Linked DNA regions of Lichenicola cladoniae. Each later gene encodes a partner of the first gene's protein in a complex. Links are inferred from orthologs where the notes say so. Each region holds a gene or a part of one and is shown on either strand. Other genes may lie near its edges. The genes, in order: secG and secY.

Evidence for each region.
Region 2: the proteins of secG (region 1) and secY are in contact, whole or in part, in a crystal structure (PDB 5AWW), measured with the Thermus thermophilus proteins. The link is inferred for Lichenicola cladoniae from one-to-one orthologs. Residues at the interface, in WP_223903268.1 of Thermus thermophilus: Tyr5, Ile9, Tyr12, Leu13, Ala16, Leu19, Val20, Val23, Leu24, Gln26, Glu27, Pro28, Gln30, Gly31, Ala32, Asp34, Leu35, Met36, Gly37, Gly38, Ser39, Ala40, Asp41, Leu42, Phe43, Ala45, Arg46, Val48, Tyr53, Thr56; in WP_096411648.1 of Thermus thermophilus: Leu14, Gln16, Arg17, Phe20, Ile34, Pro35, Pro37, Ile72, Arg108, Arg109, Asn112, Gln113, Arg116, Ile117, Ile120, Pro145, Gly146, Trp147, Phe152, Phe155, Val156, Val159, Thr160, Val162, Ala163, Gly164, Ala166, Leu167, Trp170, Glu173.

The regions. Positions count from the first base shown.
Region 1 is NZ_CP053708.1:2,094,073-2,105,207, reverse strand. The notes cover bases 3,775-6,469. They hold secG (preprotein translocase subunit SecG), read left to right. Parts: upstream 3,775-4,788; coding sequence 4,789-5,151; downstream 5,152-6,469. Other genes in these bases: HN018_RS09705 (flavin monoamine oxidase family protein), read left to right, coding at 5,173-6,469; tpiA (triose-phosphate isomerase), read left to right, coding at 4,014-4,769. Also shown: HN018_RS09730 (anthranilate synthase component II), read right to left, coding at 1-240; trpE (anthranilate synthase component I), read right to left, coding at 282-1,832; HN018_RS09720 (peptidyl-prolyl cis-trans isomerase), read right to left, coding at 1,835-3,757; more of HN018_RS09705, read left to right, coding at 6,470-6,507; HN018_RS09700 (CTP synthase), read left to right, coding at 6,559-8,202; HN018_RS09695 (TonB-dependent receptor), read left to right, coding at 8,641-10,899. UniProt on the Bacillus subtilis protein: Involved in protein export. Participates in an early event of protein translocation.
Region 2 is NZ_CP053708.1:1,156,730-1,160,198, reverse strand. Bases 668-3,469 are described here. They hold secY (preprotein translocase subunit SecY), read right to left. Parts: upstream 2,844-3,469; coding sequence 1,491-2,843; downstream 668-1,490. Other genes in these bases: rplO (50S ribosomal protein L15), read right to left, coding at 2,990-3,469; HN018_RS05305 (adenylate kinase), read right to left, coding at 835-1,494. Outside these bases: rpsK (30S ribosomal protein S11), read right to left, coding at 1-123; rpsM (30S ribosomal protein S13), read right to left, coding at 202-579. UniProt on the Bacillus subtilis protein: The central subunit of the protein translocation channel SecYEG. Consists of two halves formed by TMs 1-5 and 6-10.

The DNA.
Region 1 (11,135 bases):
GAGGCAAACGCCGAAGATCGGTACCCTGCCCGCCGCCGCCTCGATCAGGTCGCAGCAGATCCCGGCTTCGTTTGGCGAGCACGGACCAGGCGACAGCACGATCGCTTCCGGCCGCAGCGACATCGCCTCGTCGACCGAGAGCGCATCGTTCCGGCGCACATCGCACGCTTCACCGAGTTCGCCCAGGTAATGCACCAGGTTGAAGGTGAAGCTGTCGTAGTTATCGATCAGCAGGATCATGCTGTTATTGTGGGGTGCCGCCCCGGACCGGTCAAACCACCTCAGGTAGAAACGCCATGCGGACGCTGCGCATCAGCATGCACCTGGACACCAGGGGGCGGCTGGGTCTGGGCTATCGCCAGCTCGGCCGCCCGGAACAGCGCACGCGCTTTCTGGATCGTTTCCTGATACTCGGCCTCGGCCACGCTGTCGGCAACGACCCCGCATCCCGCCTGCACATGCATCGTCCCGTCCTTGATCAACGCCATTCGCAGGCCGATGCAGGTATCCATGGCGCCATCCACGCCGAAGTAACCGATGCATCCGGCGTAGGTGCCACGCCGGGTCAGCTCCATCTCGTCGATGATCTGCATGGCACGGATCTTCGGGGCGCCGGTCAGGGTCCCGGCGGGGAAGCCGGCGATCAGCGCGTCCACCGCATCCAGTTCGGGACGCAGCATGCCCTCGACGGTCGAGGAGATGTGCATGACGTGGCTGAAGCGCTCGATCATGAAGCTTTCGGTGACCTTGACGCTCCCGAGCGTGGCAACCCGGCCGACATCGTTGCGGCCGAGATCGACGAGCATCAGATGCTCTGCGCGCTCCTTCGGGTCGGCGAGCAGTTCGGCCTCGAGCCGTTCGTCCTCGGCACGGTCGGCGCCCCGCGGCCTGGTGCCGGCCAGCGGACGCACGGTGACGGTGCCCTCGCGCAGGCGTACCAGCACCTCGGGACTGCTGCCGACCAGCTGGAACCGGTCGTCCCCGCTGGACAGGTCAAGAAAGAACAGGAACGGCGCCGGGTTGATCCGCCTGAGCGCCCGGTAGAGGGCGAATGGCGGCGGCGCGAACGATGCCGAGAAACGCTGGCTCGGCACCACCTGGAACGCGTCGCCGGCGGCGATGTACTCCTGGACGCGGCCCACCACATCGAGGAATGCCTCCCGCGTGAAGTTCGAGCGCGGCTCGATCGGCACGGTGGCGACGGGCTGGACAGCGCTGGCCGCGGGTAGTTCCAGCGATAGCGCGTCGCGGGCCTGTGCCAGCAGCGCCTGTCCGCGCGCCCACAGCATGTCGGCCTGGTGCTCGCCGTCCGGACGCAGCGGCACCGCCAGGGTCAGCTCGTCGCGAACGTTGTCGAACACCGCGAACAGCGACGGCCGCAGCAGCATCGCCTCCGGCAGGCCGAGATCATCGACGGGAGAGTTTGGCAGCCGCTCCATCTGTCTGACCATGTCGTAGCCGAGATAGCCGAACAGGCCGCCGATCATCGGCGGCAAGGACGCCGGAAGCTCGATCCGGTTCGCCGCGATCTGCTGGCGCAGGCTGTCGATCGGATGGGCATCGAGCGGCATGAAGCTGTCCCCATCCCGGCTGACCGCCACAGTCCCGGTCCGGCAGCGCCAGATCCGGTCCGGTAGCAGCCCGATCACCGAGTAGCGACCACGCGCGACGCCGCCCTCGATGCTCTCAAGGAGGAAGCTGTTCCGGTCCGCACCGGGCAGGTGATGGCGCAGCTTCAGGAAAGCCGAGACCGGGGTCAGCAGGTCCGCGGCCTCGACGGTCCAGGCGATGACCGCCTGCCCGTCCCTGAGCCTGTCCTGCAAGGGCGACATGCTCACGAGCCGCTGTTGCTGTCCGAGGCTCCCGCCCCGGATGGCACTCCAACCACCTTCTCGACGGTCTTCACGTTGATGTTCGGCTTCGCGCGGTCGCGGAGTGCGCTCACGTAGCTGTTCTCGATGTCGTCGGCCAGTGCGGCGTCGAGCGCCTGCCGGGTCCGGCTGTAGCCCAGCGTATCGGCCGACGGGGCCGGGTGGCGGATGCCGGTGATCGTCGCCACCACGAAGCCGGTCGGGGTCTCCAGCATTGTCGACGTGCCGGGCTTCAGCGAGAACGCGATCTGCACGAGATTCTGGGGCGCCGGTCCAGAAGTCTGGCCGCGGCGGACCACGACGTCGCGCAGCATGTCCGGCCGGGCTGCGGCAGTGACCGCTAGGCCGCCATGCGCCTGAGCGTTGGCGTACAGGGCCGCGGCGGCCTGCTCATCGGCATGCCGTACTGCGTCCTGCTGGAAGTCGGCACGCAACCGGTCGCCGGCCTGCTCGAAGGTCAGCGGCCTGGCCGGGGTGATGTCCTCGACCGCCAGGGCGTACCAGCTATTTTCCGGCCCCTGCATCAGGGTCGGCACATCGCCTTTGCGGGCAGCAAACGCCTGGGCCAGGATCGCCTTGCGGATCGCGGCGCTGCCAGGGAACGGTGCCGGCTCGCCAGCCTGCGTCAGGCCCTGGGTGTCGAGCGTGCCTTCCGCGGCCACTGCGCCGAGATCGCCGGGGATCGCGTCGAGCCCGCCGCCGGCGATCGCATCCTGCAGCTTCTGGACACGCGGCGAGAGCAGCGCCGCCGCCTGCTGCCGGCCGACCAGGTCGTGCAGCTCGTCCTTCGCCTGGTCGAACGTCCGGTTCACCGGGGGAGTGATCTTGGAGACGCGCAGCACTACCCAACCCGCATCGGTTTTCGCCGGGCCGGTCACGACGTCGGCCGGGGCAGCGAACACCAGCTTCGCAATGTCGGGTGACGGGATGCTGGCCAGGGTGGCGTCGTCCAGCGAGATCGGCGTCGCGTCCTTGGCGGTCGCCTGAAGCTGGGCCCAGGCGACGCCACCGGTCCAGAGGCCGGCGAGCTGTTTCGCATGGGTCTCGTCCGGGACGATCAGCACCTGCACGGACCGCTTCTCCGCAACCTGGTACTTGGTGATCAATGAATCATATGCCCGGCGCTCGTCCGCTTCGGGGATATCAAGCCCGTGCGCGATGGTTTCCGGCGACAGCAGCACGACCTTGATCCGGCGATACTCGGGCGCCTTGAACCGGTCCTTGTTGTTGTCGAAGTAGCGATGCAGCGCGGCCTCATCCGGCGCCGCCGGGACCGGAATGGCGGTGAACGGCAGGGAAACCATGTCCAGCACGCGGGTTTCGGCACCGTAATCGAAGGCGCGGCGCACCAGTTCGGACGGCGCCATCGCCCCCACCCGGATCGGCTCGACCAGCGCGGTCGCCGCCGACTGCTCGCGGAAGATCTTGACCAGTTGGTCCTCGGTGAAGCCGGCCGCCTGCATCCGCTGGTCGAACAGCGTCCGGCTGAACTTGCCGTCCGCGCCGAGGAACGCCTTCTCGGCAAAGATCTGGTCGCGGACGATCTGGTCCGGCACCACGATCCCGGTCCGGCCGGCCTGGTTGGCAATGACTGCCTGGAAAATCAATTGCTGCAGCGCCTGGACCGCGATCTGGCGACGCTCGCCGAACGGCAACGAAGTAGGATCGGCAATACCCTGCGACTGCGCGGTCTGGCCAAGGGCACGCTGGTAGGTGCGCTGGAACTCGTCGGTGGCGATGTGCCGGCCGCCCACGGTCGCAACGTTGGCGCCGCCGCCGGTGATCAGGTTGGTGAAGAAGTCGCCGATCCCCCAGACCGCGAAGCTCGCGAAGATCACGACGGCCAGGATCCGTCCGAGCCAGGAGCCGATAAAGACGCGGCGCATGAAAGCGAGCATTGAGCAATCCACATGGAGGGCGGCAACAGGAAGACTGGGCCGGTCGGTCGTCGGGTCGGCGAGGCGGCGCACCATAGGGTGGGGCCCCGACCTTGTCATGCAGCGACCTTGTAAGGCGGCGCGCTTGTCATGCAGCACCCCGGCATGGTCTACCACCCGCCCTGACAGCCTGCCGGGCGGGGTCGCACCCCGGTTTCGGTCTGGGATGTCTACACCACGGAAGATTGGCGGGGATGGTCCGGGAATGAGTCGTCAACTGATCGCCGGCAACTGGAAGATGAACGGCCTGACCGCCGACGCAAGGAGCCTGGCTCAGGCTTTGCAGTCCGGCGCGGGCAACGGCTTCGGGCATGCCGATCTGCTGGTCTGCCCGCCCTTCACCCAGATCTCGACGGTAGCGGGCATCCTGACCGGCACTGCAATCACGGTCGGTGGCCAGGATTGCCACATGCAGGCGAAGGGCGCGCATACCGGCGATATTTCCGCCCCGATGCTTCGCGATCTTGGTGCAACCCACGTCATTCTCGGCCATTCCGAGCGCCGGCAGAACCACAAGGAAATAGACGAGACGGTTCGCGAGAAGGTGCTGGCGGCGCGGTCGGCTTGCCTCATCCCGATAGTCTGCGTCGGGGAAACCGAGGATCAGCGATCGGCCGACGGACACGAGGACGTGGTCGGCTGGCAGATCAAGGGCAGCCTGCCCGACGGGTTTGCCGATGGCGAAGGCGTCGTCGCCTACGAGCCGGTCTGGGCGATCGGCACCGGCCGCACCGCGACCGAACAGGATGTCGCGGCCATGCATGCCTTCATCCGCGCCGAGCTGGTTCGCCAGTTCGGCGATGCCGGCCACAAGACCCGCATCCTGTATGGTGGATCGGTGAATGCGAAGAATGCCGCAGGCCTGCTCGCGGTTGCCGATGTCGGCGGCGCCCTGGTCGGCGGCGCCAGCCTGAAGGCCCAGGATTTTTTTGCCATCGCGGCTGCCGCCTCGCGCGGTTGAGCCGGAACGGAACAGCATCATGATCGCCGCACTGCTCGTCCTTCATCTCCTCGTCACGCTGACATTGATCGGCACGGTGCTGATCCAGCGCAGTGAAGGCGGCGGCCTGGGCATCGGCTCCAGCCAGGGCATGGGCAGCTTCATGAGCGGTCGCGGCACCGCCAACCTGCTGACCCGCACCACCGCGATCCTGGCCGGCCTGTTCATGGCGCTGTCGCTGACGCTCGCGGTGCTCAACCGTGGCAGTTCGGGCCATACGCACGACATCCTCGCGGTGCCGGCAACTGCCACTGCGCCGGCCACACCCGCCACGCCGGTACCGGGAGCCGCCCTCCCCGCGCGGCCGCCAAGCCCCGTCCCGGCTCCGACCCCCGGCCACTGACTGCGACGCCCTGGTGCCAGGGTGAGCGATCCGGACATCGTCGTCATCGGCGCGGGTGCTGCGGGACTTGCAGCTGCTGCGGTCCTGCGCCGTGCCGGAAACTCGGTGCTGGTGCTCGAGGCCGGCCCCCGGATCGGCGGCCGTGCCCGCACCGTGCAGCCGGAACAACTGGGTGGCGCCTCGATCGACGAGGGTGCCACATGGCTGCACGAAGCCGGCCGCAATCCCCTCGTGGCGCTCGCCCGCCAGGCTGGAACGAAGCTGCATGAAGGCCATCCCGGGAGCCGTCGCCTGCTGATCGGGTCGAAGGTCGCCAGCCCGGACGAGGAAAACGCCTACGCCGAAGCCGACACCGCCTGGCGCTCATGCGTCCAGGCCAGTCTCGATGGTCCGGACATCAGCCTGGCCGAGGCCGGTAATGCCCGGAACCATGCCTCGGACCCGTGGTTGCCGAACGCGGAAGCCTGGGAAAGCGCCATCATCGCCGCGGTCGATGCGGACCAGCTGTCGCTGTTCGATTGGCATCGCAACCAGCTCGCCGACGACGATCTCCGTCCCGATCGGGGCGTCGGCACCCTGCTGGCCAAGCTGATGGGACCTCTGGCCGGACCGGTGCGATGCGGCGTCACGGTAATCGGGATCGACTGGCATCATCCGGCCGGGGTCACGATCACCACCACCGGCGGCACCGTCAGGGCCCGCGCATGCATCGTCACCGTCTCGACGGGGGTGCTTCGCGACGAGCGGATACGCTTTACCCCGCCACTGCCGCCCGAGACCCTGACGGCACTCGACGGCCTGCCGATGGGATTGCTGAGCAAGCTCGCCTTGCCGATCTCGGACAAGCCGGACTCGGCCGCACGGTTGGCCGTTGATCCCGACACCCTGATCGAGCAGCGACTGAGCGCGCGCGGCGAGCCGATGATGCTGCTGAGCGTGCGTCCAGCCGATGCCCCTTATGTTTCCGGGTTCTTCGGCGGGCGGTTCGCCTGGTCGTTCAGCGGTCGCGAGGAGGATGCGCTCGACGAAGCGATGAGCCGGCTGGCCGAGACACTGGGGGCCGCCGCGATCGATGCACTCAAGCCAGGCGGCTTCGTCTCCCGCTGGGGCAGCGACCCGCTGTTTCTCGGCGCCTATGCGTACGCAAGCCCCGGCCGTACCGACGCCCGGGCGGCGCTGGGGCGGCCGATCGGCGACGGCCGACTCGTGCTGGCCGGAGAAGCCTGCCGGACCGACGGGCTGGCCGGCACGGTCGGCGGGGCAATGCTGGACGGAGAGCGCGCCGCCCATTCGGTGCTGGCGGCACTCGGGGATCGCGGTCCATGGCCGGCAATATGGCCACAATCGGACACATGAATTCGAACCATGGGTTTCGTGTGCGCCGGTTCAGGTGTAGGACGACCGCCCATGACGCGGTTCGTATTTATCACCGGCGGTGTGGTCTCCTCACTCGGCAAAGGCATTGCCTCGGCAGCGCTCGCAGCGCTTCTGCAGGCTCGTGGCTACCGGGTCCGGCTACGCAAGCTCGATCCCTATCTCAATGTCGACCCGGGCACCATGAGCCCCTATCAGCACGGCGAGGTGTTCGTAACCGATGACGGGGCCGAGACCGATCTCGATCTGGGGCATTACGAGCGCTTCACCGGCGTGCATGCCACCCGGGCGGACAACGCCACCACCGGGCGCATCTATTCCGACGTGATCGCCCGCGAACGGCGCGGCGACTATCTCGGCGCCACCGTGCAGGTCATCCCGCACATCACCGACGCCATCAAGGATGTCGTGGTCCAGAATACCGAGGATCTCGATTTCGTGCTGGTCGAGATCGGCGGCACCGTCGGCGATATCGAGAGCCTGCCGTTCCTCGAGGCAATCCGCCAGCTCCGCAACGACCTTGGCCCGGACCGCACGATGTTCGTGCACCTGACCCTGGTGCCGTGGATTTCCAGCGCCGGCGAGCTCAAGACCAAGCCGACCCAGCACTCGGTCAAGGAGCTGCAGAATGTCGGCATCCAGCCGCAGATGCTGCTGTGCCGGTCCGATCGGCCGCTACCCGACAATGAGCGTCGCAAGATCGCCAGCTTCTGCAATGTCCGGCCCGAAGCGGTCATCTCGGCACTCGATGTCGATACGATTTATGCCTGCCCGGTAAGTTATCATGCCGAAGGCATGGATAACGAGGTGCTTCGGCATTTCGGCCTGCCCTACGAGGGCGAGCCCGACCTGTCCGCCTGGCACAACGTGCTGGACGCGATGCGAAATCCGGAAGGTGAAGTGCGCATCGCGGTCGTCGGCAAATACACCTCGCTGCTCGACAGCTACAAGTCGCTCAACGAGGCGCTGATCCACGGCGGCATCGCCAACCGGGTTCGCGTCAAGCTCGACTGGGTCGACAGCCAGATCTTCGAGAGTGCGGCGAGCGACCCGGCCGGTGCCATCGCACGGCTCGAGGATGTGCACGGAATCCTGGTTCCGGGCGGATTCGGCGAGCGCGGATCGGAAGGCAAGATCGAAGCCGTGCGGTTCGCCCGCGAGCACAGGATCCCGTTCTTCGGGATCTGCTTCGGCATGCAGATGGCGGTCATCGAGTGCGCGCGGAACCTGGCCGGCATTCCGGATGCGTCCTCAACCGAGTTCGGCGCCACCGAGGACCCCGTGGTCGGGCTGATGATCGAATGGGCGCGCGGCAACGAGATGCTACGTCGTCGCGAGGGTGGCGACCTCGGCGGCACGATGCGGGTCGGTGCCTACGACGCGGTGCTTGCGGAAGGGTCGCGTGTCGCCGAGGCATACGGGACCACGGAGATCCGGGAGCGCCACCGGCACCGCTACGAGGTGAACATCCATTACCGCGAACAACTCGAGAAGACCGGCATGGTATTTTCTGGCTTGTCGCCGGACGGTATTCTTCCTGAAATCATCGAGTATCCGGCGCACCCGTGGTTCATCGGCGTGCAGTATCATCCCGAGCTGCTGTCGAAACCGTTCGCTCCTCACCCGCTATTTTCGGGCTTCATCGCCGCGTCGGTGAAAAAAGCACGGCTGGTCTGAGCCGGCCGCCAGCTTCTCAGATGGCGTCATAAAAGTATCACCGGTGTCCCGCTGCCGGATCGGCTATGTCCGGTCCTGCAAGAGCGCCCGGGAGCCGATAGCCTATTTTATGGGCGTCTGATCGCAGAATGCTGCCCTATCCCCTGGCATATGCGCCAATTGCAACAGCACGACACATCCCGTTGCATCAAAAGCACATTTCGTCGGCATACTTGTCCAGGTAGGCAGGATTTTGCGGGCAGATCGTTTCGGAACGGCTAGAAGCGGCGGCACGGCCCCCCTGCTTCAAGGCGCATCCCCTCCATACTGACCAGAACTTGTCTCGCTGCCCTGCTCGCCAGCACCGCCTTAACCTGCACCGCCTTGTCAGCATCGGCACAAACGGCCGCACAGCCGGGTGCTGCCAAGCCAACAACGTCGAACGCCGAAAGCGTGACGGTGACCGGACGCAGCGTCCGTACGACGTCTCCAGGCGGCGGCCTGATGCGTGTCGAAACTGCCCCGAAGGCGGTCCAGACGATCACCCGCGACTTCATCGCCAAGCAGTCGCCGACCAGCGACGCCCAGTCGTTGCTGCGGTCGTTGCCCAGCACGAACGTGACGGACGTAGACCCATACGGATTGTATTCGGGATCGTCGCGCGTGCGCGGCCTCGACACGTCGGAAGTCGGCTGGCTGCTGGACGGCGCCCCACTGAACGATATCGGTGCGGGCCAGTTCTATTCGAACGAGGTGCTGGAAGCCGAAGATCTCGAATCGGTCTCGTTGACGCCTGGGTCGGTCAATCTCGATAGCCCGGTGGTCAGTGGAGCGGCCGGCCTCGTCGAAATGAAAATGTCCGATCCGACGTTGAAGCCGGGCGGCCTGCTCGACATCTCCTATGGCACCTACAAGTTGAGCCGTGAGTTCCTTCGTCTCAACACCGGCTTGATCGGCAACTCCGGTATCCGCGCCATGTTCGCGTTCAGCAACACGCAGGCGAATAACTGGGAAGGCCCGGGCGGTGCGCACAAGAAGCACATCGACTTCAAAGCGGTGAAGGATTTCGACAACGGCAGCAGAACATCGCTGACCGTCGCCTACAATAACGAGGTGGCAGACTCGTTCAACAGTAACGGCGTCACGGCTGCGAACTACCGCAACTTTATCGAGAAGGGGAACAGCAACTCCTATCTCGCAACTTATCCCGGCGCCGCGGCCGGTGCGAACTTCTACCTGCTGCATCAGAACCCGTTCGAGAACGTCATCGCCAGCGCCCCGTCGAGCCTGGTGATCAACTCGCGCCTGCACATCGATGACCCCCCGTATTTCTGGCATGGCATCGGCAACGGAACCGGCGCGACCTTGCTGACCGAGAACAGCCTCTACTACGGAAACCAGAAGGTCAGCGTCGATCTGAACGGTGACGGCAAGACCAACACCGCGAATAAGGTGCTGGCATTTACCCCGTCGAACCAGGAACAGTTCCGCCCCGGCAACACCATCAAAGCGGTGTATGATGTCGACAAGCACAACACTGTCACCGCCGGCTGGTGGTATGAGTATTCCGACCTCCTGCAGTATTCACCAATCGGCATTATCAATCAGCAATCCGGCGTTGCGGCCAATGTCTGGGGCGTTCAACACAACTACACTCTATCGAACGGCCAACAATATAATGCGCGAGACTGGGACACGATTACCCAGGTGAACATGTTGTTCGTCGGTGAGCACGCACATTACCTGGATGATCGCCTGGTCATTGATGCCGGCTTCAAGGAGGCGATGGTCTCACGTGATCTGACCAACCATATCCCCGGAACCACCTACCAGAACACCAACAACGTGGCGCTGCCGCTACCGCAACTCGGCATCAGCTACCAGATCGATCCACGTAACCAGATCTATGTGACCGGCTCGACCAATTTCCGCTCGCCGAGCAACACTTCGTTGGCCGATCAGATCAGCAACACGACCGGTAAGACGTCGCAATCTGCCAGCAACCAGAAATCGGAATACTCGATCGCCGAGGAGATCGGCTACCGTTATAGCGGGTCAACGCTGATCGGCAGCATCTCCTTCTTCAACTACAACTTTACGAACCGGCAGATCTCTCTCAACTATCTGGTCGGCGGGGCGCCCATCAGTTCCTCGGTCAATGCCGGCGGCCAGACCTCGCGCGGCGTCGACATCCAGCTTTCGACGCGGCCGATCCTGTTCCATCTGCGCCCGTATTTCGCGTTCGAGTATCTCGATGCGCGGATCGACAACAATCTGGCGACAACTGGTCTCCTGCGCGGGGCAACTGTAACCGACTACCTGCCGACCACCGGCAAGAACGCGATCGCAAGTCCGCATGTCCAGGCGAAACTGGGTCTCGACTACGATGATGGACGATTCTTCCTCGGTGCGGACCTCGACTATGTCGGCAAGCAGTATTCCTCGTTCATGAACGACGAGAGCATGCCCGACTTCATCACCAACAGCGTCTACTCCGGCTACCGTTTCCACCGGTTCGGCTACCTGAAGGCACCGCAGATCCAGTTGAACCTGCAGAACCTGACCGGCGCGACCTACCGCACCGGCGTCTACAGCCCGCAGAACAATGCCCTGGCCACCAAGGGCGTCTATGGCAGCACCATTTCCAGCAGTGGTGCACCGCTCTACCAGCTGCAGCCGGGCTTCTCGATCGCAGTCACTATGTCATCCTCGTTCTGACCGTCCGGCCAGGGGGAAGCATTGACCGACAGGCATGCGATCAATGCTTCCCCGGTGTCATCGCTAACACCGGGATGGTGCCGACCATTTTTATCCGTGAGCAGACGCTGCAGTCGTGACTGAGGTGATCGCGAACGGCCTGGTCCGGGTTTAGACAACCGTGATGTCAGTCGCCTTTCCGGCCGCGCTACCTGGCTGGCTTCGGCGTAATGAGAGCGCCGCAGATAAACCGCAAC
Region 2 (3,469 bases), 940 kb from region 1 along the record:
GTTACCCTGCGCGTCGGCGATGGTGATCATCGTATTGTTGAACGTGGACAGCACATGCGCCACGCCGGAGATGATGTTCTTGCGCTCTTTCTTACGGACGCGCGGTGTGGCGGCTTTCGCCATGGTTCTGTTCGTCCTGACTGTTCATTGGCGCGCCCCGGAAAGGACGCGCGGGATGCGACTAAGGCGAAACGCCGAAGATCACTTCGTGGCTTTCTTCTTGCCGGCGATCGCCACGGCCTTGCCCTTGCGGGTGCGGGCGTTGGTGTGGGTGCGCTGACCGCGAACCGGCAAGCCACGACGATGGCGCAGGCCGCGGTAGCAACCCAGATCCATCAGCCGCTTGATGTTCATCGACAGTTCACGACGAAGGTCACCCTCGACGCGGTAGTCACGATCGATCAGTTCGCGAATGTGGAGGATCTCGTCATCGGACAGCTCGTTGACCCGGCGCTCGGCAGGAATCGCCAGCTGGGTGCAGATCTGCTTCGCCTTGGTCGGACCAATCCCGAAGATATAGGTCAGGCCGATAACCACACGCTTTGTGGTCGGGATATTCACGCCGGCAATACGCGCCACGCCAGTCACTCCTCGTCCGCCCGGCAACCTGCCCGGCCTGATACCCCGGCTGCCGCCAGGCATGAAATTCATCCCGCACCCGGGAGAAGTCTTCGTCTCACGAGCGAAACCGCGAACGGTCTGCTCCCGGATGATCGGATTTTGCCAAGCTCCAGGGCATCCGAAATGGACGTCCGCGGAACGCTTGGCTGAGGGCGCGCACTATAGCGTCGGCACACCCTGAGTCAACGAAACTGGATCAACTTTGCGTGATGATCACCTTTTATGCGTCTTTGCAAGAGCTGCATCGATTGCGGCACTGACGGTGTCGATGTTGGCCATGCCATCGATCGTGTGTACCAGGCCCTGAGCCGCGTAATGCGGCAGGATCGGCGCCGTCTGGTCCCGGTAGGCATCCAGCCTGGCCGCCACCGTCTCGCGCTTGTCGTCGTCACGTCGTGTGAACTCGTGGCTGCCACAGACATCACAGGTGTTCTCGACGCGAGGACGCTTGAAGCTGTCGTGATAGCCGGCGCCGCATTTTGCGCAGGTGTACCGGCCGGCGATTCGCTCGGTCAGTTCCGCCTCGTCCACCTGCAGTGACAGTACGGCATCGAGCTTCAGCCCGAGTCGCGCCAGCAACAGGTCCAGCGCTTCCGCCTGCACCGTCGTACGGGGGAACCCATCCAGGATGAACCCCCTGGCACAATCCGGTCGAACGATCCTGGCGCCGAGCATGGCAATCAGGATCTCGTCGGACACAAGGTTGCCTGAATCCATGACAGCCTTGGCTTGGCGCCCGATCTCGGTACCGCCCTGGACTTCGGCCCGGAGCATGTCGCCGGTCGATATCTGGATGATACCGTGCAGGGTCTCCAGGCGCTTTGCCTGGGTCCCCTTGCCCGCACCTGGCGGGCCGAGAAAGATCAGGTTCACCGAATTCTCGTCCGTCCGCGAGACTTGCGGATCAGGCCTTCATACTGGTGCGCCAGCAGGTGGGACTGGATCTGCGTCACGGTATCCATGGTGACCGAGACGATGATGATCAGGCTGGTGCCGCCGAAGTAGAACGGCACGTTGTAGCGGCTGATCAGGATTTGCGGCAGCAGGCACACCACCACCAGGTAGAGCGCGCCGATCGTGGTCAGCCTGACCAGGATGCGGTCGAGATAGTCGGACGTGTTCGCGCCGGGCCGGATCCCCGGAATGAAGCCACCCTGCTTGCGCAGATTGTCGGCGGTCTCGACCGGATTGAACGCCACGGCCGCATAGAAGAATGAGAAGAACAGGATCATCGCCGCATAGAACAGCATGTAGAGCGGCTGTCCCTGCCCGAGTTCCTGGGCCAGGAAGCTGAGCCAGTGCGGCATGTTGGCGTTGCCGGACGCGAAGCCGGAGATCGTGACCGGGATCAGGAGCACCGAACTCGCGAAGATCGGCGGGATGACGCCGGCGGTGTTCACCTTGAGCGGCATGTGGCTCGATTCGCCACCCGACATCCGGTTTCCGACCTGGCGCTTGGGATACTGGATCACCACCCGTCGCTGGGCGCTCTCCATGAACACGATGAACGCGATCACCGCCGCGGCCAGCACCAGGAACAACACGACGAACACCGGCGACAATCCACCGGTGTAGCCAAGCTGGAACAGGGTCGCGAGCGCATGCGGCAGGTTGGCGACGATACCGGCGAAGATGATCAGCGAGATTCCGTTGCCGACGCCGCGCGACGTGATCTGCTCGCCGAGCCACATCAGGAACATCGTGCCCCCGACCAGCGTCACCACGCAGGAAAAACGGAAGAACATCCCCGGATCGATGACCGCCGACGTGCCGCCGACGCCGTGCATGTTCTCCAGCCCGACCGATATGCCGTAGGCCTGGAACAGTGCGATCAGCACGGTCAGGTAGCGGGTATACTGGTTGAGCTTCTTGCGCCCGGACTCACCCTCCTTCTTGATCGCCTCGAGGGTGGGGATCGCGGACGACATCAGCTGCACGATGATGGACGCGCTGATGTACGGCATGATGTTCAGCGCAAACACGGTCATTCGACCGAGTGCGCCACCCGAGAACATGTCGAACATGCCCAGGATGCCGCCCTGGTTCTGCGACAGCAGCTGACCCATGACCCGTGCATCCACACCCGGAACGGGAATGTAGGTGCCGAGGCGATAGACGATCAGCGCGCCAAGGGTAAACCAGATGCGTTTCTTGAGCTCAGTCGCCTTCGAGAAGGTGCTGAGGTTCATATTGGCTGCAAGCTGCTCGGCCGCGGAGGCCATGCGCGCGTCCCTTTCACAAGAACAGCGCCGCTGCGGGGATTCCGCGGGGGCGCTGTCTGTTTAGCTCGGATGTCGGTTGAAGCAACCTGAAACAGAGAGATCCGGAAGGCCGGGAGGAGACATGCCCCGACCCGGCCCTAAGGCCTTCATGCTTCCGGCTTGACCTTCTTGACGACGGTGGTCTTGACCGACCCGCCGGCTTTCTCGACCGCCGCGATGGCAGACACCGAGGCGCCGGACAGCTCGAACGTCACCGCACGCGTCAGCTCGCCGCTGGCCAGCAACCGGATACCGGCATACTTGCCGCTTCCGATCAGGCCGGCCTTGTGCAGGCTCTCCTCGGTGACGGTCTCGCCGGCGGCAAGCTTGCCGTCCACGAAAGCCTGCTCGATCGTGTCGAGGTTGATCGGCGCATACACCTTGCGGAAGATGTTCTTGAAGCCGCGCTTCGGCAGACGCCGATAGATCGGGAGCTGACCGCCCTCGAATCCATTTAGCGAGACGCCTTCACGTGCCTTCTGACCTTTGACACCTCGGCCGGAGGTCTTGCCCTTGCCGGAGCCGATGCCGCGTCCAAGCCGCTTCTTGCGGTAGTGCGCGCCGTCGTTGTCGCGGAGTTGGTTCAG